Natrinema sp. SYSU A 869: one gene and its partner. The protein of the gene in region 1 binds, or shares a complex with, the protein of each later gene. Links are inferred from orthologs where the notes say so. Each region holds a gene or a part of one and is shown on either strand. Other genes may lie near its edges.

Evidence for each region.
Region 2: the proteins of K6I40_RS27010 (region 1) and tuf are in contact, whole or in part, in a crystal structure (PDB 7CSL), measured with the Pyrococcus horikoshii proteins. The link is inferred for Natrinema sp. SYSU A 869 from one-to-one orthologs. Residues at the interface, in WP_010884146.1 of Pyrococcus horikoshii: Phe4, Leu6, Val7, Val9, Arg11, Met13, Pro14, Thr15, Asp16, Pro17, Leu38, Ala39, Lys40, Glu44, Pro45, Ile46, Ala47, Phe48, Gly49, Leu50, Tyr56, Leu58, Arg60, Asp61, Glu62, Glu63, Tyr65, Ser66, Phe67, Asp68; in WP_010885563.1 of Pyrococcus horikoshii: Val16, Lys20, Ser21, Lys62, Arg65, Glu66, Arg67, Gly68, Val73, Ala74, His75, Ile88, Asp89, Ala90, Pro91, Gly92, His93, Asp95, Phe96, Lys98, Asn99, Gly103, Ala104, Asp227, Val228, Tyr229, Ile231, Val234, Val237, Val239.

What each region holds. Positions count from the first base shown.
Region 1 is NZ_CP082249.1:3,798,587-3,813,611, reverse strand. Bases 8,079-10,762 are described here. They hold K6I40_RS27010 (elongation factor 1-beta), read right to left. Parts: upstream 9,712-10,762; coding sequence 9,445-9,711; downstream 8,079-9,444. Other genes in these bases: K6I40_RS27000 (ATP-binding protein), read left to right, coding at 10,234-10,762; K6I40_RS27005 (HVO_2753 family zinc finger protein), read right to left, coding at 9,720-9,899; K6I40_RS27015 (hypothetical protein), read left to right, coding at 8,883-9,311; K6I40_RS27020 (MBL fold metallo-hydrolase), read left to right, coding at 8,079-8,743. In the rest of the region: K6I40_RS27065 (HemK2/MTQ2 family protein methyltransferase), read right to left, coding at 1-171; K6I40_RS27060 (mechanosensitive ion channel family protein), read right to left, coding at 168-1,331; K6I40_RS27055 (16S ribosomal RNA methyltransferase A), read right to left, coding at 1,452-2,291; K6I40_RS27050 (DUF655 domain-containing protein), read right to left, coding at 2,463-3,059; K6I40_RS27045 (RNA polymerase Rpb4 family protein), read right to left, coding at 3,179-3,535; K6I40_RS27040 (50S ribosomal protein L21e), read right to left, coding at 3,543-3,851; K6I40_RS27035 (MBL fold metallo-hydrolase), read right to left, coding at 4,143-5,501; K6I40_RS27030 (cystathionine gamma-synthase), read left to right, coding at 5,666-6,832; K6I40_RS27025 (terpene synthase family protein), read right to left, coding at 6,894-7,889; more of K6I40_RS27020, read left to right, coding at 8,033-8,078; more of K6I40_RS27000, read left to right, coding at 10,763-11,634; DNA repair protein NreA, read left to right, coding at 11,826-13,127; K6I40_RS26985 (AI-2E family transporter), read right to left, coding at 14,853-15,025. UniProt on the Methanocaldococcus jannaschii protein: Promotes the exchange of GDP for GTP in EF-1-alpha/GDP, thus allowing the regeneration of EF-1-alpha/GTP that could then be used to form the ternary complex EF-1-alpha/GTP/AAtRNA.
Region 2 is NZ_CP082249.1:3,038,401-3,053,607, forward strand. Bases 5,780-8,645 are described here. They hold tuf (translation elongation factor EF-1 subunit alpha), read left to right. Parts: upstream 5,780-6,512; coding sequence 6,513-7,778; downstream 7,779-8,645. Other genes in these bases: K6I40_RS23195 (homoserine dehydrogenase), read left to right, coding at 5,780-6,060; rpsJ (30S ribosomal protein S10), read left to right, coding at 7,779-8,087; K6I40_RS23210 (rhomboid family intramembrane serine protease), read left to right, coding at 8,430-8,645. In the rest of the region: K6I40_RS23160 (universal stress protein), read left to right, coding at 1-155; K6I40_RS23165 (universal stress protein), read left to right, coding at 290-754; K6I40_RS23170 (hypothetical protein), read right to left, coding at 819-1,253; K6I40_RS23175 (ROK family protein), read left to right, coding at 1,402-2,379; K6I40_RS23180 (hypothetical protein), read left to right, coding at 2,506-3,963; K6I40_RS23185 (NifU family protein), read left to right, coding at 4,024-4,389; K6I40_RS23190 (amino acid-binding protein), read left to right, coding at 4,544-5,113; more of K6I40_RS23195, read left to right, coding at 5,113-5,779; more of K6I40_RS23210, read left to right, coding at 8,646-9,131; K6I40_RS23220 (M48 family metalloprotease), read right to left, coding at 9,816-10,601; K6I40_RS23225 (hypothetical protein), read right to left, coding at 10,676-10,846; K6I40_RS23230 (hypothetical protein), read right to left, coding at 11,046-11,705; K6I40_RS23235 (hypothetical protein), read left to right, coding at 12,582-12,776; K6I40_RS23240 (HalOD1 output domain-containing protein), read left to right, coding at 12,960-13,286; K6I40_RS23245 (GNAT family N-acetyltransferase), read left to right, coding at 13,573-14,688; K6I40_RS23250 (helix-turn-helix domain-containing protein), read left to right, coding at 14,948-15,207. UniProt on the Methanocaldococcus jannaschii protein: GTP hydrolase that promotes the GTP-dependent binding of aminoacyl-tRNA to the A-site of ribosomes during protein biosynthesis.

The DNA of each region.
Region 1 (15,025 bases):
AACGTCCGTCTCATCGGCGATTTGTTTGGCGACGTAGCCCGACCCGGTGCCGACCTCGAGGACCGTCTCGCCCCCCGAAAGGCGCTCGCAGGCCGCCTCGGCCAGCAGGTGAGAGTCCTCGGCGGGCTGGTAGACGTCCGGTTCCTCGTCGCGTCGATCCTCGAGCGTCATTCGTCTTTCTCCAGTGTCGTCATGCGGTGTTCTCGTGATTTGCCGTCGGTATCTTCGGACGATGTCGTCGTTCCCTCGTCGGCGATCCGGAACCCGCCTGTCTCGGCCCGCCCGGAGAGTTCGCGCTGTGGGAACGGGATTTTGATGTCTTCGGCTTCGAAGGCTCGCTTGATCGCATCGATCGCAGCGGTCCGGGCCGTCCAGTAGCGTCTGGCGCTCGGTTTGTCGATCCAGAACCGCACACCGAGCAGGACCGCAGAGTCACCGAAGGACTTGCCAACCACCTGCGGCGACGGCGCGGACAGCACCTCGTCTATGTCGTCGAGTGCGTCCTCCACGAGGTCGGCAGCCCGTTCCACGTCGGTTCCGTAGTCGACGCCAACCTCGACCTCGAGTCGCAGTCGGCCCCGCTTCGAGCGATTGGTCACCATGCTCGAGGCGATGACGTCGTTGGGGATCATGATGTACTCCCCGTCGAACGACCGGATACGCGTGTTGATGATCGAGATGTCGGTGACGATCCCCTCGTCGTCCTCGATTTCGATCCAATCACCGATCTCGAAGGGGCGGGCGAACATCAGGACGAACCCCGCGAGCACGGTTCCGAGCGTCTGCCTGGCGGCCATCCCGAGGACGATCCCGAGGAAGCCGGCCCCGACGAGCAGGCTGCCGAGATCTTCGATCCAGATGCCTAAAATGACGACGAGCGAGACCGACCAGATGATGACCTGCGAGAGGCGGTGGGTGACCTGCCGCTGGTGTTCGGTGACAACCGCAGTCGAGTCCATCACCTCCTCGATTACCCGGCGGACGAACCGCGCCACGATGACCGTCAGCACGAGCAGAATGAACGAAAAGATCGCGCGCGGAACGGTGTTTCCGCTCGGGTCGTCCAGATAGAGCTGCTGGATCTCGTCGGTTCGACCCCAAACGCCCGTGACGACGGCGGTACTGACCGCACACGCGCTGATGAGAAGGGCCATCGAAACGACATCGGCGTACAGCGGCCTCACTCGCTCGGCCATCCATGCATGAACCCGCTGATAGGCGAGCAACACGGCGACAATGAGTCCGACTGCGACGAACGACACCGCGAGTTTTAGCGGCGTCGTTGGGAACAGCTCCGACAGCCAGTTGAGCCGCGTCAGGAATCCGAGCATGCGTTCGTCTCTCGAGTTCGTCGTCCGCGCAGCTTTGAGTATCCGTTGGTTGGGTCGTTCTCCGCGGTATACCTACACGACTCGAGCGGAGCGGCCGACCCGCCTTGCCGGCGGTCGGGATCAGCCGTCAGTAGGCTCGCCGACGTCTCTCGCAAGCTGGGCCAGCGCGGCGAACTCAGCCGGAGCCATCGCACCGGCCCGCTTTCTCAGCACGTCCTCGTCCGCCGCATCGACGACCGCTTCAGGCTCCGCAAGCCCGGAAATGTGCGCCGTGTTCCGGATCGCGTTGCGGATCGTCTTCCGGCGCTGGGTGAACAGCGCCTTGACGAACCGCAGGAAGAACTCCTCATCCTCGACCGCGTAATCGGGATCGCGCGGAATCGCTCGAATCACCGCGCTCTGGACCGCCGGCGGCGGCGAAAACGCTTCCTTGGGAATCGACTCGACGAGTTCGATATCCGCGTAGTGCTGACTCGAGACCGAGAGCCGACCGTACTCGCTCGTTCCCGACTCTGCGACCATCCGCTCGGCGAACTCCTGTTGAAACATCAAAATGAGCGGTTTCTTTTCTGGAAACAGCCGGAACGCGATCTCGCTCGAGACGCCGTAGGGAAGGTTCGACACCGACGCCGAGAAGTCGGGGAGTTCGACCTCGAGAGCATCGCCCTCGATCACGGTTAACTCGCCGGCGTCGATCTCCTCGGCGAACTCCTCGCGCAGGAACGCGGCGAGTTCGCGGTCGCGCTCGACGACGGTCACCTCATCGCCGACCGCAAGCAACCGGTCAGTCAGCGCGCCCGTTCCGCCGCCAATCTCGAGCAGGTGGCTCGTATCGGCATCGATCTCCTCGAGATAGGTCGGCAGCCGGTCCAGCACGCGATCGTCGACGAGGAAGTGCTGGTCGCGGTCCGGATCGCCGCGGACGCCGGCCCGGGCGATCAGTCCGTCTGGATCTCTCATTGCCGGCGCTTTGGCTGGGGCAGGTGTAAACGCACCGTCTCGCAGTCCCCTTTCGCTACGGGTTCTCGCTTCCGACGGTCGCTCGAATCACTCGCAAAAAAGTCCGCGCGCTCTCTCTCTCTCATTGACGGAAAGCGGGGAAAACTCGCGACCACATTCGAGCGAGCCGCGCTACTGGTTCTGTTCCTGTTCGCGCCGACCCACGAACGTCTGATACTTCAGGTCGTCGTCGCGCAGTTCCTCGAGAATGCGATCGACGAGGATTTCATCGGGGTCGTGGAGCCCGGAGACGCGATCGGACAGCTCCTCGAAACTCTCGAAGGGTTTGCGCTTTCGCTCGTCTAAGATGCCGTTGCGGAGCTTCTTGCCGATCCCCGGCAGCAGGTTTAGCTGGTGTAGTCGCAGCGTGATCGGCTGGGCATCGTTGTAGAAGTCGACGAACCGCTCTTCGTTCTCCTCGACGAGGTCGGCAACGACGTACTCGAGTTCCGACTGGGCACCTGAGGAGAGGTCCTCGTACTCGACGCGGTGACACTCGGTAACGATGTCGCGTTCGGCCGGCGGTTCGACGACGACTTCGCTGCCGATCGTGAGCCGCTCGTCCTCGTCGAACGCGACCTGATAGAGCTGGAAGTCATCGATGCCGACAGCGTAGCCTGCCGGTGACTTTGCGTACTGCGGTCGGCCGTCGTCCGACAGACCGTGTGCGAGGTAGTCCAACACAACCGCGCGCCGAACGTCCGTCTCGTCGCCATCGGCTTCGCTCATTGGTTTACAATACGGTGACGGCGTACTTAAAGAGTCGGCTCGCTTTCAGGCGACCGGACAACGAAGGGTTTCGGGCGATCCGCACCCTTGAGACGCCGATATCGTTCCGGCCGACCGTCTCAGGCGTACTGCGCGACGACGTTGAGAATCTCGTCGAGTTCGTCCCCCGACAGCGAGTACCGCTGCTGTGCGTACACCGACCGGAGTTCGTCCCGGTCCTGTGGCAGCAGGTTAGCGATCTTGTAGGCCGTCGGCTCGTCAACCTTCTCGATGTCCAGCAGGTCGTCGACGAGCGTCTGGGCCTCCTCGGGCTCGAGGACGGCGAATCGGTTCGCGTGTTCGATCGCTCGCGCGAGCTCGTAGCGCAGCTCGCGATCCTCGTCCATCGCACGTTCGGCTTCGATGTCGGCGAGCAGCTCCTTCGTCTCCGAGACCGTCAGGAACTCCTCGTCGACGATCTCTTTGAAGATCGTCATCCTGCGGTTATATCCGGCTCTTTTCCTGGTTCTGTGCGCGCATGTGGGCGGCGGTCACGAGCAGCGTTTTCTCCTTGCTGCCGTCGACGATCTCAACCTTGAAGGCGTCGCCCTGTTTGCCGATGACTTCACCGGTGCGACCGTCGAATCGCGGGTGGAAGCGACCATCCGGGATGCTTGGGTCGATCTTTAGGTGGACTTTCTCCCCCTCCTCATACTCCTGAATCGCACGCTGTGGCGGCGAGGTACCGCGGTCTCGAGGATCGTTCGCGAGCTTTCTTCGGGTTCCCTGACGAGGGCCATTAGATTTCGGCATAGTCGTACGACCGCTTTGTCCGGTGACGGTTATAAAACACACGTATTCCGCCTCCCTTTTTCTCAATGTTCTCGGACGGCGTCGCCAGCCGCGAACCCTGACGAGAACTCGATCCGTCGAGATCGAATTCTTGCGCTGTATGGCATCTCAACGGTGGTCAGTGCGCCTGCGTCTGCCTGGGAACTGCAATGAATTCGGTGGTCGTCGGACGGCCAGTTTCGGACGACAACCGTCTGTGTGAGATTGCCGTCTCGAAGGAGACACGTCACCGAGACGGTCTGAGTCGGCATATCAGGCGTGCAGGAAACTCATCGCGTAGAACAGCGACCGTTCGTAGATGTCCGGTTCGATCGAGAAACCGAGATGGGAACCGATGTAGGCGTTGTTGAAGTGGCCGTACCGCGGCCCCTTCAGAATTCGCAGCGTCAGCCGGGGGTCCATCTCCATCCGAACTCGCCGCCGGTCGGTTCGTTCCGGTAGGCCCTCAACAATCTCGTGTCCGCCGCCGTCGGCCGTAAACCGCATGTAGTGGTCGTCGACCAGCGAGAGGACGACCTCCGTCTCCGATTCGAACCCGATCCCGCGGCGCTTCGCGTCGAAGTTCTCGTAGGCCGCCGGCACGTACTCCCGAAACGCCTCGAGCGTCGGCATCGGATCCGACTCGTAGGTGAACTCCCGGTCCGCGAGTTCGGTCTCGATGTATTCCTGCCGTTCGTCGGGATCGACGGGCTCGTAGGGGACAGACTGCTCGCCAGCAGCGACATCGAACCAGTCGCCGCTATTGAGGAGGACGCACTCGGCGTCGTCGTCGACCCGATCCTCGTCTGCGAAGTAGTCTCGCGCCTGCGTTCGCGTCGACCGGGCGACGTACTCGTTTCTATCTGCTAGATCGCCCGCGAGCGTGTAACTCCCCGCGAAGGGCATATAGTAGTCGGGCTCGAGTAGTTCGAGGAACCCGACGGCGTTCTCTAGAGACTGGAGCCGGCGGTCGTCGCGTTCCTCGAGCAGTTTCTCGTGAGAGTAGTCGATCCGCCCCTGCGGGTAGCCGCCGGCGAACGTGTACTGCAACATGGCCAGGTCGATCTTGCCGTACTGCTGTTTCACTCGGCCGGCGGCGTGTCGGGACATCGGCCAGCGACAGTCGTTCAGATTGAGCACGGTGTGCTCGCCGTCGTCGAAGACGGCCATGGAATCGATCTGGGTCGAGCCGTCGACGCCTTGTGTGCTGGCGTCTTCAGCCATCCACGCGCAGGCGAAGTGATTGCCACAGACCTCTGGATCGCAGTCATCCGACGCGAGCACGTTCACGTGCAGGTCACCGCCAAGGTGAATCCGCTCGTCGTGGGGCAGTTCGCGAACGTCGAATCCGGCGGCCTCGATGTTGTGTCTGAGAAAGTCCCAGTTGTAGTCGTGGATCAGGACCGGAATGTCGGAGTCGAGCCGCTCGAGCGTCTCCCGGTGGCAGTGATCCGGATGGATATGCGAAATGTAGATATAGTCGACGTCGAAGTCTTCGGGCTCGAGTTTGACCGGCGGGTAGTGGGCCCAAGCACCGTAGAACGCACCGTCGAGGATCCAAGGATCACAGAGGATCGATGTGTCTCCCGATTCGACAAGGACCGTTGACGACTTGACGTGTCGAACGCGCATACGGAATGAAATAACAATCCACCAAATATACTCTCTCGAGAATCACACAGCGTGAGAACAGAGCGGTTATCGAGAACGTGCGGATCCGGGGCGCGGTCGGCAGGGCCGTCGATGACCTGCCCGCCGGAGCAAGAGTAACCCCGTTCGATCCCCTTGGGGACGGTATGGACGACGACTCTGACCGTCGGATCGAGACCAGATCGATCCACGCCGGCCAGGAACCGGACGACGAGACCGGCGCACTGATGACGCCGATCCACGCGAACACCACGTATAAACAGGATGCTCCGGGCGACCACCGCGGCTACGAATACTCCCGAACCGGGAACCCGACCCGGACGGACCTCGAGGCGAACCTCGCGAGCCTGGAGAACGCCGATCACGGCCGCGCCTTCGCCAGCGGGATGGCTTCGATCAACACCGTGCTCAACCTGCTCGAGGCCGGCGACCACGTCGTCACCGGCAACGATGTCTACGGCGGCACCCACCGCATCTTCACGCAAGTCTACGAGGACTACGACATCGACTTTTCCTTCGTCGATATGACCGACCTCAACGAGATCGAGGCGGCGTTCCGCGAGGAGACGGCACTCCTGTGGCTCGAGACCCCCACCAACCCGCTCATGTCGATCGTCGACATCGAGGGGGCGGCAGAGATCGCCCACGCCCGCGACGCGCTGTGTGCGATCGACAACACGTTCGCGACGCCATACCTCCAGCGGCCGCTCGATCTGGGCGCGGACATCGTCTCGCACTCGCTGACCAAGTACCTCGGCGGCCACTCGGACGTGGTCGGTGGAGCCCTCCTGACGAACGATGCAGACCTCGACGAGCGACTGGGCTTCTACCAGAACTCCGTCGGCGCGACGCCCGGTCCCTTCGAGTCCTTCCTCGTCCTTCGAGGTACCAAGACGCTGCCCGTCCGGATGGATCGACACTGCGAGAACGCCTGCGCCGTTGCCGACTTCCTCAACGATCACCCCGACGTCGAGCGGGTTTACTATCCGGGTCTCGAGTCCCATCCCGGCCACGAGATCGCCGCCGAGCAGATGGACGACTTCGGCGGCATGCTGAGCTTCGAACTCGACGCGAGCCTCGAGGAGGCGAGCGAGGTCGTCTCGAATACCGAGGTGTTCACGCTCGCAGAGAGCCTCGGCGGAGTCGAGAGCCTGATCGAACAGCCCGCACCGATGACTCACGCCGCGATTCCCCGCGAGGAGCGCATCGAAGCTGGGCTCTCGGACAGCCTGATCCGGGCGAGCGTCGGCATCGAGCACGTCGACGACTTGATCGACGACCTCGAGGGGGCAATCGACGCTGTGCTCACATAGTCGACTCGCCGACGCTATACGTGCGTAACTGACGCGAGCGACGCCACACCGCCGGACGCCCTTACGCCGACGGTCGCCGCGCGAGTTGCGAGCGGAAGATCGGCTCGAACCCCTCGAGGTAGGCGCGGACGTCGATGGACTCAATCTCGTCACAGTACTCGGTGGCCGCCTCGTACTCGCGACACCACCGGTCGACGAACTCGGCTTCGATTCCGGAATCGCGAATCCGGTCGACCACCGGGTCGACGGTCGCGTCGGTCGTCGCCGTTCGGATCGCTCGGAGCTCCTTGTGGGAAACGACCTCCGACTCGAGGGCACGAATCACGACGCCCGAACTGTAATCGCCTTCGGCGAGTTCCCGCTCCCAAGTGGCGATCCAGTTGCCGATACGCGCCATTCGCTGGCCGTGAGCGACGACGTCCCGAACGGTCGAGAGCTCCCGGGGCTCGAACGCGAGGGCGTTGGCGAAGTCGATATCAGCGAACGGAAAGAGCATCATGTTGTAGACGTCATACGTCCGGAGCTCGCGTTCGCCCGCGAGGCCGGGATACTGGGCCAGCAGTGCCGAGTAGTCGACCGACTGCAGTGCCTGCCGGACATCGAACCGGAACAGGTCCGCGAACTCGTCTGCGCGTGGACTCGCCGCGTAACACTCCAGCAGCGCGTCCCAGAGTTCCTGCTGGAATCGAACGTACGTCCCGTCGACGCCCTTTCGAGTCGGATCGGCAGGTCGGGAATCGAACGGGACCAACAGCAGTTCCTTGAGGGTCGCCCGATCGCCGTGGCGTTCGGCGACGTCGTCAATGACAGTGATAAACATCGTGGCAAGCACTTTCGCGTCGCGAACGCGCCGTCCGTACTCGTCATCCACACACGACAGTCGGAATTCGGGTTCGACCGTGTCGAACCACCGCCACGTCGATCGGTCCCTGTCCGCAATCCGTTCGTCGTACGCGTCGGCGAGCGGCCGAACTGTCTCCGAGAGCGTCCGCCGCGGTGCATTCGAAAACGGGTCCGTCTCGACTTCGAGAGTAGGGTACTTCGACTCCGTATTCATTACCTATAGTTCGGACTGGAAAGTAAAAGGTTTTTGTCAGCCCAACATACTAAACCAGTAAACGGTGTAGACGTAGATATCGAAGATAACCGGAACGAAACCGGACGAATACTCCTTTTGTGAGGAGCGTGAACAACTCGAGTATGTCGGCAGACGACGGCGAACGCGACACAGGCGTACACGTGCTCCCGATCACGGTCGAATACGGCGGGAGAACGTTCACAATCACTCCGACGCTCGTCGAAACCGAGCGCGGCCCGGTGCTGATCGACGCTGGCCCGCAGGATTCCCTCGAGGGTATTCGGACCCATCTGCGGTCGCTGGGGTACGAACTCACCGATATCTGGCTTGTCCTCTTGACTCACCACGACGGGGACCACGCCGGCGGCCTCGCGGACCTGCTCGAGCAAGTCGATGCGGTCGTCGCGACCCACCACGACGAAGCGCCGTACATTTCGGGTGAGTTAGACCCGATCAAGGGTGACGGCGAACGGTATCCGCCTGTCGACGTCGATATCGAACTGACGGACGGGGTCCGGTTTCCGACGCTCGCTGGGCCGATGGAGGTCGTCGCGACGCCCGGCCATGCGCCCGGACACGTCTCGCTGTACCTTCCAAACAGCAATCTGCTCATCGCCGGCGACGCGCTCGTCGCAGACGGCGGTGAGGGAACCGACGGTGAGGAACCACTCGCCGGCCCGAAGCCTCGTTTCACGCCAGCAATGGGTCGCGCGATCGAATCGGTCGGGACGCTGGCGGATCTTGAGATCGATCACACCGTCTGCTATCACGGCGGGTACGTGGACCAAGGGACCGAACGGATTCAAGATATTTACGGCCAGTTACGGGAGTGAGTCGGCGGTTCCAGAGTCCCGTTCCAGCAGCCGATCTCCCTTTGACACGACGAGACGCTATGCGAACGCGGGAGAGGAATGGGAACGGAAACGGACGGAAGCGGAATTCTCATCGGTGTCCGGCACTAACCGATGCACAATGCGACTCGAACTCCGCGTCTGTCAGCACTGCCTCGACGGCGATCACGGCAACGAGAAGCGGACCGCCCTCCTCAACGATATGGTCGACTGCGCCGAACAGATCAAGGAGTACAGGGAGGTCATCGACCTTGACGCGGTCCACATCCGCAAAGTCAAGGACGACGAACCAGGGAAGCCAGCGGCACTGCCGGTCGTCTCGGCGACGATTCAGAACGATCAGGTCGTCCTGAACGACACCCAGCTCGTCGCGGAGGGCCAGGACGGAAACATGCTGGTCTACACTAATCCCGACGACGTGTTGACGGTGCTTGCAGGGAACTTAGACGAGATCAGTAAGGCCGTTACCGAAGACGTGACCGTTGATCTCTCCCAGGTCGGCGCGGAGATCGTCTCACAGGCCGATCTGGGCGCAAACCGGGAGCAGTAACCGGAGGCTCCGCTCGACTGAACGCGAGCGACTCGACTATCGAGTCCGACGATCCGTCTCGCACCGCACAGATCAGGATGCGCCGCTCTCGAGTGGTACCAGTGAAACGGCTAAAACCGAACGTCGGGCGGCGTTAGATACGGCCGACGTTCTCGACGCCGACGCTTTCGACGCCCTCGACGTCTGCGAAGCTCTCCTCGACGGTTTCCGTTCCGCCGGAGCCGTCAGGAACGATCACGGTCGGGTAGAGCGCAACGAGACCGAACGCGACTTCGTCGCGTTCGACGCCGTTGATCTTCGCGCCCTCAGGAAGGGCGCTCTCGAGGCGCTCCTGAAGCGCATCGAGGTCGATATCGGGGCTGTCCGGCATGACCTTGATTTTGGCAGCGACTTTTCCCATGGGAGACGTTATGGTCCGGTGAATCCGCAGTCGGGACACTCGTAGAGGTTGCTCTGCTTGCGACACTTGGCACAGCGGTAGATCTGCTGGCCGCAGTCGGGACACTTGAACGCAGCGGCGTTGGTGCCCGCGATGTTGAGCCCGCAGGAGACGCAGGAGCGCGTCTCTCGGTCGTCGGTCGTACTCATACCCCTCCCTTCCCGCCCGCCGTTTTTAACTCTTTTCAAGGCACGGCCGCCCCTGACAGGGAATACCGTGGCACATGTGCGGTTTGCGACACGGGTCGGTTTGGGTGTCCAGACCGAACCCGCACCGATACCTGTCGCCACTGATCGTTACTCGATAGCCGTCGAGTGGGCGAACAAACGGAACCGTCGGGTCGTCGTATTCATCGGTCACAGTATTCTATCGTCCCAATTGAGACGATTCATACGGATATCGTCTGAGACAAGTTCTGAACGTGTGATATGTGGCCGATATACATAACCGAATCCGGGGACTAGAAACGCCAGATAACCCGCAATGCAGTCGTCAGGCGACTTCTTCGAACAAATCGTTGAAACCGTCGGCACCGGAGTCGCGGTCTACGGCTCCGATGGCACGTATAGATACGTCAATCCTGCCTACGCGGCCCTCCTCGAGACGACTCGAGACGCCCTCGAGGAACGACCGATCTGGACGATTAACCCGGAGTTGGATCGAGACCGATTCGACGACTACTGGCACTCCTTCGAGATCGGTGAAACGAGAGTCGCCGAGACGCGCCACGAGGTCGAGGGGACATCGACGCCGGTTATGGTCGTCACGACGTGCAACGAGATCGACGGGACGGTATATCACTATGGGACGATTCAGGATATTACCGACCGAAAACAACGAGAGGAGGCACTCGAGTACCAGCGCTCGGTACTAAAATCCCAACAAGAGGCTACTATCGACGGGATCCTCGTCGTTGACGAGAACCGAGATATCGTCACGTACAACGATCGATTCGCCGAAATTGGTTCCATCTCGACTGCTCTCGTCGAGAGCGGAGATGATACGCCGGTCTTCCAGCGGGTCGTAGAACAAGTGAAATACCCCGACGAGTTCCGAGAGCGGGTCGAATACCTGTATGACCATCCCTCCGAAACGTCGCGGGACGAGATCGAATTCGAAGACGGACGAGTGTTCGACCGCTATTCGACAGCCATCACCGGCAACGGGACGTACTACGGACGGCTGTGGGTATTTCGAGACATCACCGATCGCGTCGAACGCGAACGCCTGCTCCAACGACAGAACGACTCTCTCGAGGAGTTCGCCAGTCTCGTCAGTCATGACCTGCGGAACCCGCTCAACGTGGCGACCGGCCACCTCGAACTGGCTGCGGCGGAGTCCGATAGCGACCACGTCGAAATCGCGATGGAGTCGCTCGATCGGATGGCGGAACTTCTGGAGGACATGCTATCGCTCGCTCGGAACGGCCAGGGCGTCCGCGATATCGACTCGGTTTCCGTCTCGAGCCTGGCTAACCGATGCTGGCAGAACGTGGAGACGGGAGCCGCAACCCTCCGTCTGGACGACGATCTTACCGTTCAGGGGGACGAGAGCCGACTCGCACAACTGTTCGAGAACCTGTTCCGAAACGCTGTCGAACACGGCGACTCGACCGTGACAGTGACCGTCGGCGCGTTACCGGACGGCTTCTACGTCGAGGACGACGGGCCGGGAATTCCGCTGGCCGAACGCGACACGGTTTTCGAGAGCGGTTACTCCACGAACGAGCGCGGAACCGGATTCGGCCTGCGTATCGTCACGGACATCATCGACGGACACGACTGGGAGATTTCCATTACCGACGGGACTGACGGCGGTGCGCGGTTCGAGGTGACGAACGTCGACGTGGGAGACGAGTCGGCCGACCGCCAGTTCCGGGCGTAGTTTCTGAGCCTGAAAACGCCCTTGCAGGTACTTTACGGATCGGGGAGAAGGATGGAATGAGGTTCGGGGGCCCGACGCCCGACCGAACCTCAGCCTCTGACATCTTCCACGGTCGCTGACAGTCACCAACCAGCGTCGCGACCATACTCGGAACTCAACATTCAAAGCCGTCCCCATCCTACGTCGAGTGAATGCGCCTCGACGACTACATCGAGGACTTAGAGCCCGACGAGGAGGCCGAGCGTCGCCGCCTCGCAAAGGAGAAGTCCTACGCAATCACGGACCATCTCGAGGAGTTCGAACGAAAGTTCGACGACGCGCTGAGCGGCGATACCCTCGTCGGTTCGACCTCCCCCTCGATCTTCGTCGGTCGATCGAACTATCCGGACATCCCCGTCGGACTGCTCTCTCCGGTCGGCGACGAGGACGCCGCCGAGGAGTACGTCACCGACGGCGACTGGTACCAGCAGGGGTACGCGATCGACGACGTGCTCCAGCGCCGAACCGGACTCCTGAACTCGAGCAAGCGCGCGAACGTGGACTCGCCGAGCATCGCGAGCCGGATGACGCCGAACGTCGACGACGTCTGGGACGGCTTCGTCGGCGTCCAGCGCGAGGTCGCCATCGCCGACCGGCCGGTGGACCTCGAGATCGGGCTGGACGACAAACCCGACCTCGGCCTCGATGCGGGTACCGACGTGGCGACGCCGCGGGGTCCCCGGGCCAGCGCTCGCGGCGCAGACCTCCGGGAGAACCCCCACGTTCCGCAACCGGTCAAGAAAACCCTCGAGGACGACGACTGGCAGGCCGAAGGGGCAATGACCTACCTCTACCGGCGCGGCTTCGACGTCTACGAGATCAATTCGATTCTCTCTGCGGGCGCGCTCGGACAGACGAAACAGCGCCGGCTGGTCCCGACCCGATGGTCGATCACGGCCGTCGACGACACCGTCGGGAAGTTCCTGCGCGGGGGCATCCGGAACGCGCCCAGCATCGACGAGGTGCAGGTTTGGGCCAACGAGTACGTCGGCAACCGTTACTGGATCGTCCTCGCACCGGGCAACTGGGAGTTCGAACTCGTCGAGATGAAAGCCCCCGGCAGCATCTGGAACCCGGATCCCGAAGACAACCTCTGGATGGCCAGCGCCTCGGAAGGGTATGAGGGCCGCTCGAGCTACGTCGAGGAGACCGCGGGGGCCTACTACGCCGCCCGGCTGGGCGTCCTCGAGTACCTCGAGTCGATCGGCCGGCAGGCGAAGTGTCTCGTTTTGCGGGAAGTGTCGGACGACTACTGGGCCCCGGTTGGCGTCTGGCAGGTCCGCGAGAGCGTTCGAAACGCCTTCGACGGGAGATACGGCGAGTCGGAAACCTTCCACGAAGCGGTTTCTGAGGTCGCGACCCAGCTGCCAGTTTCCTACGCGCGATTGCGGCGCAAATCCGAACTCGCGGCCGGGTTGCAGTCCAATCTGAGTGCCTTCTCTACCCTGGATTGATCCGGGACGGATCGTCCATTGTCGCAGTTACGAACGTGGCCAACAGCGCTTCGGACAGACACCGTTCGGGCCCGCGCTGCTCACTTCACGTCTCGAACCCTGTCTCTCTTGAGAGCCCGGCCGTCTCGGGCCCCAGCCATTTCAAACTATTCGTGAAAGTGACTGTCACTATACCAGTAATATGATCACTGGTACCGCAAAACATACACTAAGGTAATAAAGCGCTCAGTTTTTATGCCCCAAGTGCATACCACCGGTGATGACATTCGACTTTACACCGACGACGGTCGACGATCTCGACCCCGAACGACGGCCATCGTTCGCTCTCGCGCTCGTTCCGGTACTCGCAGTCGTCGTGTTTCTCGCCATCGGGTCGGCCGTACTCGGGCTGGCCCCCACGTTCCGTTGCTCTGGAGTATCGTCTTCGTCGGCGCGTTCGGTCGCTCCCTCGGCTATCGCTGGACCGAACTCTCCGATGGCATCTCTAATGGCCTCCTGATGGGGATACAGGCGCTGCTGATTCTCTTTACGATCTACGCGCTGATCGCCACTTGGGTCGACGCCGGGACGATTCCGGCAATGATGTACTACGGCCTCGAGTTGCTCACTCCGACGGTGTTCCTGCCCGTCACGGCGATCTTGGCGGCGGTCGTCGCGTTCTCGATCGGCTCCTCGTGGACGACGGTCGGGACGCTCGGCGTCGCGTTCGTCGGGATCGGGGCGGGACTCGGCGTCCCCGCGCCGATGACCGTCGGCGCAGTTATCTCGGGTGCCTACGCGGGCGACAAGCAGTCGCCGCTGTCGGACACGACCAACCTTGCGGCCGGTGTGACGAACACGCCGCTGTACGACCACATCCGCCGCATGCGAACGGGCACGGCCGTCGCGTTCGGTCTCACGGTACTGGGATTCGCCGCGCTCGGCCTCCGTTCTGGCGGCGAGATTCCGGTTGGCCGCGTCACCGAAATCCAGACCGCGCTCGCGGGCACGTACGACCTCTCCGTGCTCGTCTTCCTGCCGCTCGTGGTCACGTTCGGCCTCGCACTCTATGGCTACCCCGCGCTTCCGACGCTCGTGGCCGGCGTCTTCGCCGGGGTCTTCACCTCAATTCTGCTTCAGGGCTCCGGCTTCGTCGCCGCCTGGGAGGTCTTCATGAACGGGACCGCGCCCGAAACCGGAGCCGATCTCGTGAACGAACTCCTCGCAACCGGCGGCCTCACCGGTTCGGCCTGGACGATCACCGTCGTCGTCGCCGCGCTCTCGCTGGGTGGCCTCCTCGAGCACACCGGCGTGCTGGCGGTACTCGCCGATCGGCTCTCGCAGGGTGTGCGTAGTTCCGGGGGCCTGATCGCCGGCACCGGCCTCTCCGCGATCCTGATCAACGCGCTCACCGCCCAGCAGTATATGAGCATTGTCCTCCCCGGACTGACCCTCAGGAACCTCTACGAGGAGTTCGGCCTCGATAGCGACGAACTCTCCCGAGCCGTCGAAGCCGCCGGGACCCCCACCGGCGCGCTCATTCCGTGGCACGCCGGCGGCGTCTTCATGGCCTCGGCGACCGGCGTTCCCACTCTCGACTACGCGCCGTTCTACCTGTTCGGGCTGTTGTCGCCGCTCGTGTTGTTCGCGATGACACTGACCGGTCGCGGCGTGCCGACGACCGGACGCGCCGAGCAGGTCCAGACGGCCGACTGAGCGGCAGGCCGATTGCGGTCACACTGGCTCTTACTCCGTTTCGACGAAGGTCTGCTCGCGGTCGATACTGGACTCGGATTCTTCCGGCTCGACCCGCTCGATCCGATTAACAACCGTCACGCAGGCTTTGAACGTCGCGAGTACGACGGGACCGACGAACAGTCCAACCACCCCGAAGAGGTAGATGCCACCGACGACGCCCA
Region 2 (15,207 bases), 760 kb from region 1 along the record:
ATCTGGCGGCCAGCACTGATGCGGACCGCGTTATCGTTGGCGGGCGACGCCGGTCGCCGACCGGCAAAGCCGTCTTCGGATCGACGGCACAGGAAGTGTTGCTGTCGGCACCCTGTCCTGTCACGTTCGTCCGACACGACGAAGCAGCCGAGTAACTCAGCAACCACTGAGTAGTATCGCTTGGCGGTTTGGTTTGCTACAATAGTGGCAACACCGCTCTATCGGCGCGATTTCCGCAATACTGCAACGACGAGAATACTTAAGCGGGTGGCCTCACCACTGTGACGGTATGGCAATCGATACAGTACTCCTCGCAGTCGGACCGATGGACTCAGTACGTGCACCGGAACTCGCCGAGACGGCACTCGAAATCGCCGAGCCACTCGGTGCGACGGTCGTGATCGGCCACGCCTTCACGGAAGAGGAGTACGAGGATATCTACGATGACCTCGGATTCGATGCCCGCGTCGACGACGTCGACCCCGACGAGGTCGCTGCCCAGCGCGCGCCGGTCCCCGAACTGGCCGACCGCTTCGAGGAGGCCAACATCGAGTACGAGATCAAGGGCGCGCTCGGCGAAGTCAGTACAAAAGTCGTCGACATGGCGATCGACGTCGATGCGGACCGCATGATCGTCGGCGGTCGTCGCCGTTCGCCCGCCGAAAAGGCCGTTCTCGGCTCCGTCTCGCAGGAAATCATCCTACAGGCACCCTGTCCGGTCACCTACTTCCGCGATCTCGACGTGATGGAGTAGCGACGACGCGACGCTCTCGGACCCCGTGTTCCGTCCCCGACTCTCTCGTTTGCCCGCCGTCACCTCAGTCCTGCTCGTCAGCGTATCGCTTCCACTCCCGTTCCTGTCGGCGCTCGCGAACGTGGCGCTGACCGTCAGCTAGCTCCCGTCGGACCCGTCGCTCGAGCGATCGCGTCTCGGCCAACAGCGTCTCCTGGAAGTCCTCGAGGACATCGTAGGACCAGCGCTCCTCATCGACGACGCCGTGGGGAAGCAGTTCGGTTCGAATTTCGTCCGCGAACTTGTCGTGACCGGTCGCCCTGAGCAACTCCTCGGCCCGGTAGAGGTGGTCCATCCCGTGGCCCGTCGCGTGGTGAAACTCGAGCAGACAGCCCTGTGCCCGCTGGGCCCACTCGAGGCCGAGTTCGACTTCGTGGAGGGCCTCGCACTCCGCGTCGGACAGCACTGGTTCCGACTCGGCTGACGTGTCCGAATTCGGATGCGTGTCGTCGGTGGCCATACGCCAACTATGAGACATGGTACCATACGTGTGTCGCCGACCGCTCGCTGTCGGTCACCTATCGGGTCCGTAACGTATCGAAATCGCTACTCGTTGTCGAGTATAATCTGGGTAGTTAAGTACGGCCGCGGTCGTCCCTTAGGATAGAATGGTCTACTATGCGGGCGTCGATCTCGGCGCGACTAATGTCCGGGCCATCGTCGCCGAGGCCGACGGGACGACGATCGGCGTGAGCCGCCGATCCACACCACGCGGACCGACGGGTATCGACGTGACGGAAGGAGTCCTTCGAACGCTTCGCGAGGCGTGTGGCGACGCCGGGGTCAATCCCGAGCGAATCGCCGCCACCGGAATCGGTTCGATCGGCCCGTTCGATCTCGCGGAGGGAGCGGTGATCGATCCCGCCAACCTTCCTAACTCGATCGATCGGATCCCACTGACGGGACCGATCACGAAACTGATCGACAGCGAGGACGTCTACCTCCACAACGACACCGCTGCGGGCGTCATCGGCGAGCGCTTTCACGCCGCCAGCAACCCGGACGACATGGCCTACATCACCATCTCCTCGGGGATCGGTGCCGGCGTCTGCTGTGACGGGGCCGTGATGAACGGCTGGGACGGCAACGTCGGCGAGGTCGGCCACTGCGTCGTCGACCCGCAGGGTCGCCTGACCTGTGGCTGCGGCCGCGACGGCCACTGGGAGGCCTACTGTTCGGGCAACGCCATCCCCGACTACGCCCGCCTGCTCGCCGAAGACGACCCGACGATCTCGACGGCCCTCCCGCTCGAGGGGCCGGACTTCACGGCGAAGGATATCTTCGAACTGGCCGGCGAGGACGAACTGGCCGATTACGTCATCGAGCAACTCGCCCACTGGAACGCCATCGGCGTGACCAACGTCGTCCACTCCTTCGCCCCGATCGTCGTCTCCTTCGGCGGCGCGGTCGCCCTGCACAACGAGGAGCTCGTCGTCGACCCGATCCGCGAACGCGTGTCGGAGATGGTGATGACGAACGTCCCCGAGATCCGCGTCACCGACCTCGGCGACGATGTCGTCGTCGAAGGTGCGCTGGCGAGCGCCCTGACCGAGGGGACTGGGGATCGGCGACGACTACGGGGCTGACCCGCCCGCAATCCGATCGGCGTCCGGACTGCGAGACGCGCGACGCTCGGATACCGATCTGTCCGCCGAGCGGAATCTCCGGCTCGAGTGGCCACCTCTATATACCTGCGCTCCGGTGGCGTAATTATGGAGCGGAGAGCGTTCCTCCGAGCGAGTAGTGTCGGCCTTGCCCTGTCCCTGCCGACCGCAGCGGCGGCGTCCCGATCGAGCGGTGCGGCCGTACAGGGGGTGTACGAACCGCTCGGACAGGTCCCCGTTACCGGTGCCGCGGAAGCCGTCGTCGGCGACGACGGCGAGACCGCATACGTCGCTGCGACCACCGGATTCGCGTCCGTCGACGTGAGCGATCCCGCGGAGCCAACGGTTCTCGCCGAGGAACGCGACATCGAACTCAGCGGCGGGATCCTGTCTGAGGTCCTCGACGTGACCGTTGATGGCGATCGACTGGTCGCCGCGGGGCCGGCGAACCCCGGTTTTTCGACGACGGGATTTTGCTGCTACGACGTCAGCGATCCCGCAAATCCTGTCTCAACCGGTGCACACGATACCGGGTACCACATTCATAACTGCTATCTCGAGGACGATCTCTTGTTCGTCCCCGCGAACACAGGCGATCAGAACCCGCTCGTGATCTTCGATGTCGGGGGCGACGAAATCACGCAACTCGGCTACTGGTCCCTTGTGGAACACGAGCCCGGGTGGCGGGATATCAACTGGCTTGCCCGCTACCTGCACGATGTCTACGTCCAGGACGAAACCGCATACCTTCCCTACTGGAACGCCGGAACCTATCTGATCGACGTCAGCGATCCGAACGACCCCGGCTACGTCTCCCATGTCTCGGACACCACGCTCGCGGAGCAACGCGAGATCGGCGGCCAGGAGGCCGTCTACGGGTTGCCGGGCAACGATCACTATGCCGCGGTCGATGACACCGGCGAGTTGCTGGCGGTCGGCCGGGAGGCCTGGGCAACCGGCGGCGAGGAGCCCGATCGGCCGGGCGGGATCGACCTCTACGACGTGAGCGACCCCGAACGGCCGGAGCACCGGGGATCGATCGATCCACCGCGGACGACCGACGAGTCCCGCAGTGGCGGGATGTGGACGACGTCGCACAACTTCGAGCTTCGCAACGGGCAACTCTACTCGTCGTGGTACCGAGCGGGCGTGCAGATCCACGATATCTCCGATCCTACTGCCCCCGAACGGCTCGCCTGGTGGCGTGACCCCGGAACGACGGGGTTTTGGACCGCACGCGTCGTCAAACCCGGGGAAACGTTCCTCGCGAGCAGTACGGAGGCGATCCCGAACACATCGATCGAGGGCGCTCTCTACACCTTCCCGATCGAGCCTGGCGAACAGGCCGACCCGCCGTCGCTTCAGGACCCCGCCGACTGGGAAATAAATGGGAACGAGACGGGCGGAAGCGACGGTGCGAACGGGTCCGAGGGCGGAACCGAATCCAGCGAGAACGAGACCGGAAACACCGACGACTCGATCCCCGGATTCACTGGCGTCGCCGGTCTCATCGGTAGCGGGGTCGCCCTCGAGCGGCTGCGTCGACGCGGAAACGTTCAGGATTAATTCGGCTGATTTCGGCCATGCAACCGAACTTATTCACCGTTCCAGTGCCTAGCATAGCACATGACTGATTCCGAGGACGAGGCGTCGCTAAAAGAACGCGTCGAGCAGTGGATGGCGCGCGAGATGCCAATTATCCAAATGCACGGCGGGACCAGCGCGGTGCGGGCGGCCGACCCCGAGACCGGCGAGGTCATTATCGAACTCGGTGGCGGCTGTAAGGGCTGTTCGGTCAGCGGCGTGACGACGGGCAACATCGAGGCCGAACTCATCACTTGGCCCGAGATCGACGAGGTCACGGTACGGGTCCCCGACGCACGCGACAGCCTCGGCGGCCCCGACCAGCCCGAAACGATCATGGGCGTCGACCGGACCGAAGGCGGCCGCGGCGACTGGGGCTCGTCGAACCCGGGGAAAGACCACCTCTGAGTGCCCTCGAGTCCGTTCCCGTCTAGAAGCCCGCACCGTGTGGTCCCAGTTGACAGGGACGGATAGTTTTGGGAAGTCCTATATCCTTTTACGCGCCCATTACGGACATCAGATATCATGACGAGTAGACGCCTACAGGCAGGAGGTGTCGGCGATGGGTAACGCGCCCGACCCTGGTGACAAGGACGAACTCGACACCGAGACCGACGGCGGCCTTCGGGCCTATACCGTCCGGCTCGAACTCGTCGATGAACCCGGCGAGTTGCTTCGCACGCTCGCCCCCATCGCTGACAACGGCGGTAATCTGTTGAGTATCCACCACGAGCGCGGCAATATCACGCCCCGCGGCCACATCCCCGTCGAGGTCGACCTAGAGTGTCCGCCGGATCGGTTCGACGACATCGTCGAAGGACTCCGCGACGCTGGTGTGAACGTCATTCAGGCCGGCGCGGAGCACTACGGCGAGGAGGTAAACGTCGTGCTGATCGGTCACCTCGTCGAAACCGACCTCTCGAATACCCTCTCGCGGATCGAGGACGAGGCCGACGCCGTCGTACTGGACCTCTCACTGGCCGCGCCCGAGGGAACCGAGGGTATCTCGAGTGCGCGTGCGCGACTCGCGATCGACTCCGGTCGCGCCGAGGACGTACTCACAGCCATCCGATCGATCGGTGATGACAAGGACCTGACTCTCGTCGAACCATTGCTCGGAGGTGAGACCTGATGCGACTCGCGATCCTCGGTGCTGGTGACGTCGGTCGGTCGGTCGCAGACCTCGCTGGCGAGTACGATCACGAGGTCGTCGCGCTCGCCGACTCTACCACCGCCGCGGTCGATCCCGACGGAATCGCCGTCAACGAGGTCCTCAAACGCAAGGTCGGCGGCAAGGCTGTCGGTCCCAGCGACCCCGACGATGTCTTCGGAACTGAGTACGACGTGCTGATCGAGGCGACCCCGACGACGCTCGGCGACGCCGAACCCGGCTTCACGCACGTGAAACGTGCACTCAAGGCCGACCGCCACGTCGTACTGGCGAACAAGGGTCCGGTCGCAGAGCGCTACGAAGAACTCCGCGCGATCGAGGACGAGCACGCAGGCTCGATCCGATTCGAGGCGACCGTCGGCGGCGCGATTCCAGTGCTCTCGACGGTCGAGGACTGTACGCCACAGGCCGTTACCGCGGTCCGAGGCGTGCTCAACGGCACTGCGAACTTCATCCTCACTCGGATGGCCGCCGAAGGGCTGGACTACGAACACGTCCTCGCGGAGGCCCAAGACCTGGGCGTCGCCGAGGCCGACCCGACCTTCGACGTCGACGGCACCGACGCCGCGCTGAAGTTCGTCATCCTCGCGAACGTACTCGCCGACGGCGGGTTCACGCTCGAGGACGCGACTGTCGAGGGTATCCAGAATATTCCGGGCAGCGCGCTCGATCTCGCCGCCGAGGACGGCCGCACGATCCGTCTCATCGGCGAGGCGACCCGCGACGGCGTCCGCGTCGGACCGCGGCTCGTCCCCGAAAACGGCGCGCTGGCCGTGACCGGCACGCGCAACATCGTTCAGATCGAAACGCGGAACGCGGGCTCGCTTCACTCGAGCGGCCGTGGTGCCGGTGGTCCGGAGACGGCGACGGCAGTGCTCTCGGACGTCGGTCGGCTGCCGCCGCTCTGATACGGATTACTGTAACGATTTACCGGCGCAACCCCAGAGCGGACGGGGTTGCGCCGGCAATGACTTACAGTAGACCGTATGAGATCGCTCGACTACTTCTGTGGCTCGCTCCATTTCTCGTCTCGCTCGAATGCCGTCTCTTGTCTCCGCATGTTGCACCTCGGTACGACCAGTTGAAATCGAGACCGGCGTCGTCGAGCGGCGGGTCGCCTCTGCCGGGCGAGACCGTCGATCGGACGCGCGTCGGAATTTCGGTGCACTTCGGCGGGTTCTCACTGCTCTCGTGGCCGTTTCCTCACCGACAGTCGGCGTCTCTCGAACGTTCCGTGGCGTGTGAATGCTAGCCAAACCGCAAGAGGGCGTCGGGATCACCAGAATACGCTTTCGAAATGGTTTTAACCGCAACGAGCCAAAGGGACCGATATAAGCGCCTCTGCGCGTGAGCTACAACAATGAGCGACCAACACCAGAACCTGGCCATCATCGGTCACGTTGACCACGGCAAGAGTACGCTCGTGGGACGACTCCTCTACGAGACGGGGAGCGTACCCGAGCACGTCATCGAACAGCACCGCGAAGAAGCGGAAGAGAAGGGCAAGGGCGGCTTCGAGTTCGCCTACGTCATGGACAACCTCGCCGAGGAACGAGAGCGTGGTGTCACCATCGACATCGCCCACCAGGAGTTCTCAACCGACGAGTACGACTTCACCATCGTCGACTGTCCTGGCCACCGCGACTTCGTGAAGAACATGATCACGGGCGCATCCCAGGCGGACAACGCCGTCCTCGTCGTCGCCGCTGACGACGGTGTCGCGCCCCAGACCCAGGAGCACGTTTTCCTGGCTCGAACCCTCGGTATCGACGAACTCATCATCGGCATCAACAAGATGGACATCGTCGACTACAAAGAGTCGACGTACGATGATGTCGTCGAAGAAGTCAATCAGCTGCTCAAGCAGGTCCAGTTCAACACCGAGGACGCCTCGTTCATCCCGATCTCGGCGTTCGAAGGCGACAACATCGCCGAGGAGTCCGACAACACGTCGTGGTACGACGGCGAAATCCTGCTCGAGGCCCTGAACAGCCTGCCAGAGCCGGAGCCACCGACGGACGCGCCGCTTCGACTCCCGATTCAGGACGTCTACACCATCTCCGGTATCGGTACCGTCCCCGTCGGACGTATCGAGACCGGCATCCTGAACACCGGCGACAACGTCTCCTTCCAGCCCAGCGACGTGGGCGGTGAGGTCAAGACGATCGAGATGCACCACGAAGAGGTGCCCAAAGCAGATCCCGGTGACAACGTCGGATTCAACGTCCGCGGCATCGGTAAGGACGACATCCGCCGCGGTGACGTCTGTGGCCCCGCCGACGACCCGCCAAGCGTCGCCGAGACGTTCCAGGCCCAGGTCGTCGTCATGCAGCACCCATCCGTGATCACGGCTGGCTACACGCCAGTCTTCCACGCACACACGGCTCAGGTTGCCTGTACGATCGAGTCCATCGACAAGAAAATGGACCCCTCGAGCGGCGAGGTCGCCGAGGAGAACCCAGACTTCATCCAGTCGGGTGACGCTGCCGTGGTCACTATCCGACCACAAAAACCCCTCAGCATCGAGCCATCCAGTGAAATCCCCGAACTCGGGAGCTTCGCCATCCGCGACATGGGTCAGACCATCGCCGCCGGAAAGGTCCTCGAAGTTCACGAGAAACAATAAATGCAGCAGGCACGCGTTCGACTCGCGGGCACGAGTCCAGACGACCTCGACGATATCTGTGACGACGTCCGCGAGATCGCGAACAACACCGGCGTCAACCTGAGCGGGCCCATCCCGCTGCCGACGAAAACCCTCGAAGTGCCGACCCGGAAGTCGCCTGACGGCGAGGGTACTGCAACGTGGGAGCACTGGGAGATGCGCGTCCACAAGCGCCTGATCGATCTGGACGCCGACGAACGCGCACTCCGACAGCTCATGCGCATTCAGGTGCCAAACGACGTCTCGATCGAGATCGTCCTCGAAGACTAATCGCTCATCGAGGCCGTTCTGATCGACTCGGATACGAGTTATTTACCGTTTTTACAGCCGGCGAACACGATTCAGCGAGCAACAGCTGAGCGACTCGAAACAGTCACGAGTTCTTCTGTCCGTCGTCCCGTTGGACAACGGTTTCACCGTCCCGCATACCCGTGAGTAGAACTCGGCTGCGGTGAGTGTGGGCTGCCCCTCGCCACCACGATCGCAGCCCACTCGAGCCCGGTCGTCAGAACTCCCCATTCGGACCTCATCAGTACTCTACTCGAGCCCGCATCAGAGTTCCCTCCACCAGAAGTGCTGGGACTTTTGACGTTCGCCATCGCAGTCATTCGTATGGCGAGGCGCTCGCAGTCACGAACGCAGTCGGAACTCGACATGCGATCCGATTCCAGTGGCGACGGCGGGGCAGAGACGGGCTCAGGGAGCCCCATTCTCGAGGTGCTCGTCGTCTTCGCAGTCGTCTACGTCGCCAAGGAAATTACCGCGTTTGCGGGCGTGATGGGCACATTCTTCGTTCTCGCGCCACCGCTGACGACGAACCCGTGGACGATCGTGACGAGCGTCTACGCCCACAGCGGGCTGGGCCATCTCGTCTCGAACACCCTCGCGCTGCTCGTCTTCGGCTGGCCGGTCGCGCGAGCCACGACGCGACTCCGTTTCCACGCCTTCTTCGCGATCATGGGTGCGATCGCGGGGATTTCCCAGGTCGTTCTGACGGGCGCCCTCGCGGCGATGCCGTTCGTCCCCGTCGCGTCGACATCCGTCCTCGGGGCCAGTGGTGCCGTCTTCGCCCTGCTGGGCTATCTCGTCACGTCGAACCGTCTCTCGAACGGGCTGGCCTCGTTCGTCGACATCCCTGACTGGCTGGCGCTCCTCGTCTTCGTCGGGCTCGCGATCGCGGTCACCCTCGCCACCGCCTCGCCCGGCGTCGCGCTGATCGCCCACTTCACCGGGTTCCTGGTCGGGGCCGTCGGCGGGCGTGCTCGAGTCCTCGCCGTCGGCTCGAGCGCTCGGTCGGACTCCGCGGGAATCTGAGCGCTCGATGGGAGACGACGGACCATGGATCACTCAGACGATCGTTTCGCGGCGGTTCACCGATATTCAGACGCGTATCTCAATCGCGATTTTACTACTCACGATTGTACTATCTACATTCGTCGATCGGCGACCCGTCTCGAGTCCAGTCCCCGTGGTGTCGTGTCCCGATCCGTCCCCGAAACACAAGCTACAAATAGAAACCGGGGTTAGGAACGTGCGAGGGCTCGTAGATCAGTGGTAGATCGCTTCCTTCGCAAGGAAGAGGCCCCGGGTTCAAATCCCGGCGAGTCCACTATTCTGCGCCGCGAGCAAATTCACGAGCGGTGCGAATCGTCGTCGAAGGCGGGATTTGAAGCCCTCTGAGTTCAGCTTGCGAAGCGAGTAGAACGAGCGAGCAGGAACGTCACATTTCGGATTCAAATCCTGGTGAGTCCGCTCCTTCACGTCGCTTCGCTCGCGTGACTTCCGGCGAGTCCTGTTTCGTGCGGATACAGTTCTCTGCTGAAGGTGGAAGCTTTGAGAACGTCGCCACGGTCGTCAGCGAAGCCCTCGAGAAGTGGTCGAAGTCAAAGCACGATCCACTACGGCGGCTGCGGTCGGTTTCACGCTGCGCGGGAACCATCTTTGGTCCGCCGGATGCTGTTCTCAGAACGGGTTCCAGACAGTGTGCCAGTTCCACAATTAGTCTTCTATCACCGATTGCAGTTCTTCGATACGCGTCTCGAGTGAGGGATGTGTCGACCAGAGATGACCAGCAGTTCGCTCGGGGGTGATCGTCGGAACGAAATTGACAGCATTCGTCACTTGGGCATGGTTTCGAAGGTCTTCAGATGGCCGTTGTGGTTCGGACTCGTAGAGTCGTTCGAGTGCGGCTGCGAGTTGCGCTGGGTTCCCGGTCACAATCGCAGCGGCTCGATCTGCTGCCACCTCTCGAGAAAACACGCCGACGCCGATCGCGGCAACGGTTGCAAGGAGATACCCGATGAGATCGAGGGGGTCCGACGGGGACGTCCCCTCGTACAGAAGCTCAGCAGTCATGAGTGGGACGAGGATAGCTGTGATCAGCCTGAGATCGTCATTGACGATATGCGCGAGTTCGTGTGCGAGGATGGCCTCGAGTTCCGCCGGTGACACGGTTTCGATGAGTCCGGTCGAGAGAACCACGACCGGAGTATTCGCGGTCCCCGTTCTCACGAGGGGAGCTGCCGGTCGGGAGGTCGTATATGCTACTGGCGTGTTGATCGGTTGCACTCGCAACGCAGGCGTTGGAACATCGAACTGGGTGGCAAGTCGTCTGACTGTCGCCTCGAGTTCTACTGCGTCCGTCTCTGCGACGTGTCTCGTCTTCTCGAGGAGGTACCGGCGCTCGTTTCGGATCGTCCGTGGAATCCACCAGGCGACGGTGAGCAAACCGAGGATGCCACCGAGTGCAGCGATGGCGGTCCAGTCCAGGAGTTGGTTCGGCACGATCGAGGAGACGAAGAGGCTCAGCGCGACGAGCAGGCATAAAAAGCTGAGAGCGAATATCGCGGTGTTGAGTACTACTGCGGTGAGTGCTCGAGTAGTGTGAGTTCATGCTCGCCTGCGAGATCGGCGGCGAGTTGCCACGCCTGGGTGGCTCGGTTCGAATTAGTGTCCTCAAACTCATGGCCATAGTAAATGAGCACTTCCACTATCAGTAGGTCATCCTGCGGATCTTGCGGAGAGACCATCGCTGTCTTTGGCCTCCCGATCCTACATAAAGACACCATATAAAACCAAATCACATTCTTTTATATTCTCTGAAATGGGCTATTCGACTATACAGATAATAAAATGCTGGGAGGACTATCGCTAAGTAGCAGCCAATCATTTGATATTTATAGCGATCTGTGATTTGGACAGAATCCACCACCGAAACATAGCCGGTAGCTATAAGAAAGAATAAAATAACAAAAATGAAGTATAATAATAGATAGAAAGAGGTTCTGAATTCCATTCATAGGACACATATGATACATAGTCTGAATCTTTAAATATGCCAGAGATTACCCCAATAGGGGAGCTTAGGAATAACAGAAGTGACGCAAAATCAAGCATATATGAATAACTGTTGTTGAAGTCATACCATATTATGGACATTGTCGCAGTCATCACCATTAAATAAGAAATAATGAATGGAAGATGGCTCGAAACTAGTCTCTTATCTACTATAGGATCTCTTTCAACTACAGATTCTATTTCTTCTTTCTTAGTAAAGCCATTCTCATCTATAGAATTGATCCCTTCTCCGACTACCCTTTTGAACGTCTTTAGATAGTTCTCATCATTCCTCTCAGAGATTGCCTGAATCTTTTTCAGTATTCTGAGTGAACGCCAAATTGACGATGTTACAGACTTAATCTCCTTTCTTGGATCTTTACAATTAGACATTACGTATATAATCTGTAATATAAATCTTGATAGCCCATTTATCGCTATACCAGCATTTATTGATAAGAGCCCTGTGAGAAATATCACCCATGGGAGATAGATAATCGGATTTTCAGGCGAAGATGAACTGTAATAGTTAAAAATTCTACCGTATATCACCCATGATGCTCCTGTTATCAAAATCCAAAAACGCATCAATATATCGAAACTGAGATGGTTTTGTTGGAATACCGCGGTTTAACTTATCAAAAATATGAAAGAGGCAGTTAGTATGATTTGCAGTATACTTTCTCCTAGCGCAGATGGGATTTCAGAATAGATTGAAAACAATGAGTCCCCATCTGTTAGAACACCGCCAAGTACATAACCAAGTATTACGAATAAGACTGATATCTTACATATATTATATCCATTTGATATGAGATGATATGACTGAGTGAGCCCCCATTCTAATCGGTAGTCACTTTTTCCTAGTATTCGTCCAGACATTAATTGTCATCTGAACTGTCTATCTCTAAATCCCCTTTAAGATATCGGCGTCCTTTTTTCGTGATTGAATAAAAGGGGTTGCTCCGTTAGCATCTTTTTCTAAAAGACCTGAGTGAGCCATCCAGACACAGCGCCGTGCGCGATTCGTCCGCGGTCCCATTACACTGAGACCATGCTTGAATGCGCGCTATGCCACGGTAAGAGTACCGAATTCAACCATTTCGTTGACAATCCTGAGGTGAGTCGATGAGCGACGACCTCAAAAAAGAACCCAAACCAATCCCATCATCCAACAGTAGATATAAGTAACTAACAGTTAGAAACTATAACGGAAGCCACTCTCCGCGAGACACAGGGGGCACGCAACGAAATGCCCCGGGTGTTGCACCACCCGAGACGTGGCTTCCAAGCCGACGAGGCTTCGAAAGCCATGATTCCGTACATTCTACCGGGATATAAACGTCCCGCACGACCGCTGAATCACCCGACAGAAACACCTGCGGTGCCCGTCATCGAGACCGCTGCTACCCTCGAGCGGAGGCCACGATGACGAACGATGCCTCAAGCGCGAGTGAACCCACGAACGAACAGGACCCGGACGACTCGAGCGTGCTGCCGGACTGCCCGAGCTGCGGGGAGCCGATCATCACGACGACCGTCGTCGGGCCGATGGACGCCTACGCGGCTCCCTGTGGCTGCCGCGTGTCGCCCGCCGCGCTCCCGGGTTTGGGCGATGAGTAATGACCCTTTCGGCGGGCGCAGTGCCCACCGTCGGGGTTGTTCGGAACGGCCGCCTCGAGTCGGCGAGACAGGATCGCGTCCGAGAGAGCCTCTCGGCCGTCGTTTCGCTCGTTCGTACTATCACCCACAAAACACATTGGGGGAACGTTGATCATCGTTTATCCATATATTTCACACGGCTTTATGAACGACTTCCAGTATCACGATGACTGCAGAGCCGATGGTGGCACCCCGTTCGTGACGGAACGGAAATTGGATGAAACGATGGTAGAGGCCATCATCCGGAGCATCGCTACGATAACTGGCGTCGACGAAACCGATCTCGAGCCCCTCTACGACACTGTGGAGGTCGACGCGCTGGCGGAGATCGTCACCCACGCCGAACAACGCGACCGGTCGGTGAGCGTGTCGTTCGGATACGAGGGCCACACCGTTGTCGTCGACGGAGCCGGATCGATACGGATCGTCGACGATCCCCCGCGGAAACCGTCGGTGGGCTCCGACCGATAGGAGCCGGTATCGGTCCGATCCGCATCCGTCTCGAGCGCCGGCGAGAGGCCGGACTCGAGTTCGGCCCCGAACGCGAGCGCGTTAGCGGCTGTAGCCGGCATATCGACCCCGATGATTAGGGTCGGCCACGTGCGGCGACGACCGGAACCGCCGCCTCGAGAACCCGTTATCTGGTTGCTACCCACCAAACAGCTTCGGCCTCGAATCGGTTGGGTGCCGTTACCGTCAGCGACCCGGGAAGGAATGGACGGACTACCAAATAGGGAACCCCTCTTGAGAGGGAACAATGGCACAAAAGACCGGCGGCAACACTCGCTCCAGAGTCCATCGTATCGGGTCGCTGTTCGCGAACCGCTACGGGCAATCCGCGAGGAACGGGGAATCGAGTCTCGAGGTGACCGTCGTCGACTCGATACGGGACGTGGGGAAAGCGGAGTGGAACGGGATCGTCGAGCGCTCGAGCCGCGGCAGCGTGTTCCATCGCTACGAGTGGCTCAACGCGATCGAGACGGGACTCGGCTACACGCCCCGCCACCTCGAGGTCACCAAGGACGGGAACACGATCGGGGGGATGCCAAACTTCGTGGTCGAAATCGAGAAGACGCCGTTCAACCGGCTCTCGTCGCTGTACCCGGGATTTGGCGGACCATTGCTCCCGACGGATACGACGGAGTCCCTCGAGCGTGTCAGCAAGGCCATCCCGAAACTCTGTCGCGGGCGGACAATCGTCCACCAGATCCGGGGGCTGGACATGAGCTATCTCCGATACAACGACACGCTCCAGTCCAACGGCTACCAACCCTACCGCCGTGAGTGCCGGTTCCTGCTCGATCTCACGAAGGGGCGCGACGAAATCCTCGCCGACATGAGCCGGACCCGGCGGCGGGGAATCGAACACGGACAGGACGTCGATTACGAAATCGTCGAGGAGGAGATCACTCGAGAGAACCTACAGCGATTCTACAGCACCTACGAACGCGTCATGGACCGCGTCGGCGGGGAGGTGTACCCGTTCTCGTTCTTCGAGGCGCTCCAGACGATGGATGACCGACTCCTCTTGTTGACCATTCGGATCGACGGCGAGTACGCCGGCGGAATGCTCGAGTTGCTCGACGAGGAGCGCGACTCGATTCACGGCTTTTTCGCCGCCGTTCCGCGGGAGTATTTCGACGATCACGCCTCGGAACTGCTCTACGATCACGTGTTCCAGTGGGGGATCGACCACGGATACGAGACCTACGACTTCGGGAGTACGAACACGGACTTCGAGGATGGCGTCTTCCGATTCAAGGAGGGGTTCGGCGGTCGGGCCGTCCCGATCCTCATCTGGGAACGCGGGTGTAGTCCCCTCTGGCCGCTAGTAAAGGCCGGACGAGCGCTATACTGGCCGTATTATACGTAATCTGTCTCGAGAGGAGTGGACGTTGCACTCGTCGTCGCATTGCGCTGACGCCCGATCGATCGAAAATAACCGGTCGGAGCAGCGAATACTACCAATCCTGTCGTTATTTACAATGGTAAGGGATCCCGTTCGAGCGTTCGATTGCGGCGCGGATATCAGCCTGTAGACGCGATCCAAATTCGTACCACTTACGTTCGTTATTTAATTAACCGATAAACAGTCACAACTGTTTTCTGTGATAAACCAGTCATTCGGTTGCATGCGATACGTGACATACGCTCTCACACCAACACGGGGATACTTCGATCAGGGCGCAGAACGACTCCGTGAGCGAGGCATTACGTTCGAGTCCATTCAAAATATCGATCAGCTCACCGACGAGACGATCATCACTCAAAAGGTGATACGGGGAGAGCGGACGGCCGTCCAGAGTGCGCTCGAGGAAACGGGGCCGACGGTCGTCGACTATCAGCTCACCAATGACGGCGAGACGACGATCCTCCAGTTGCACTATCGGCC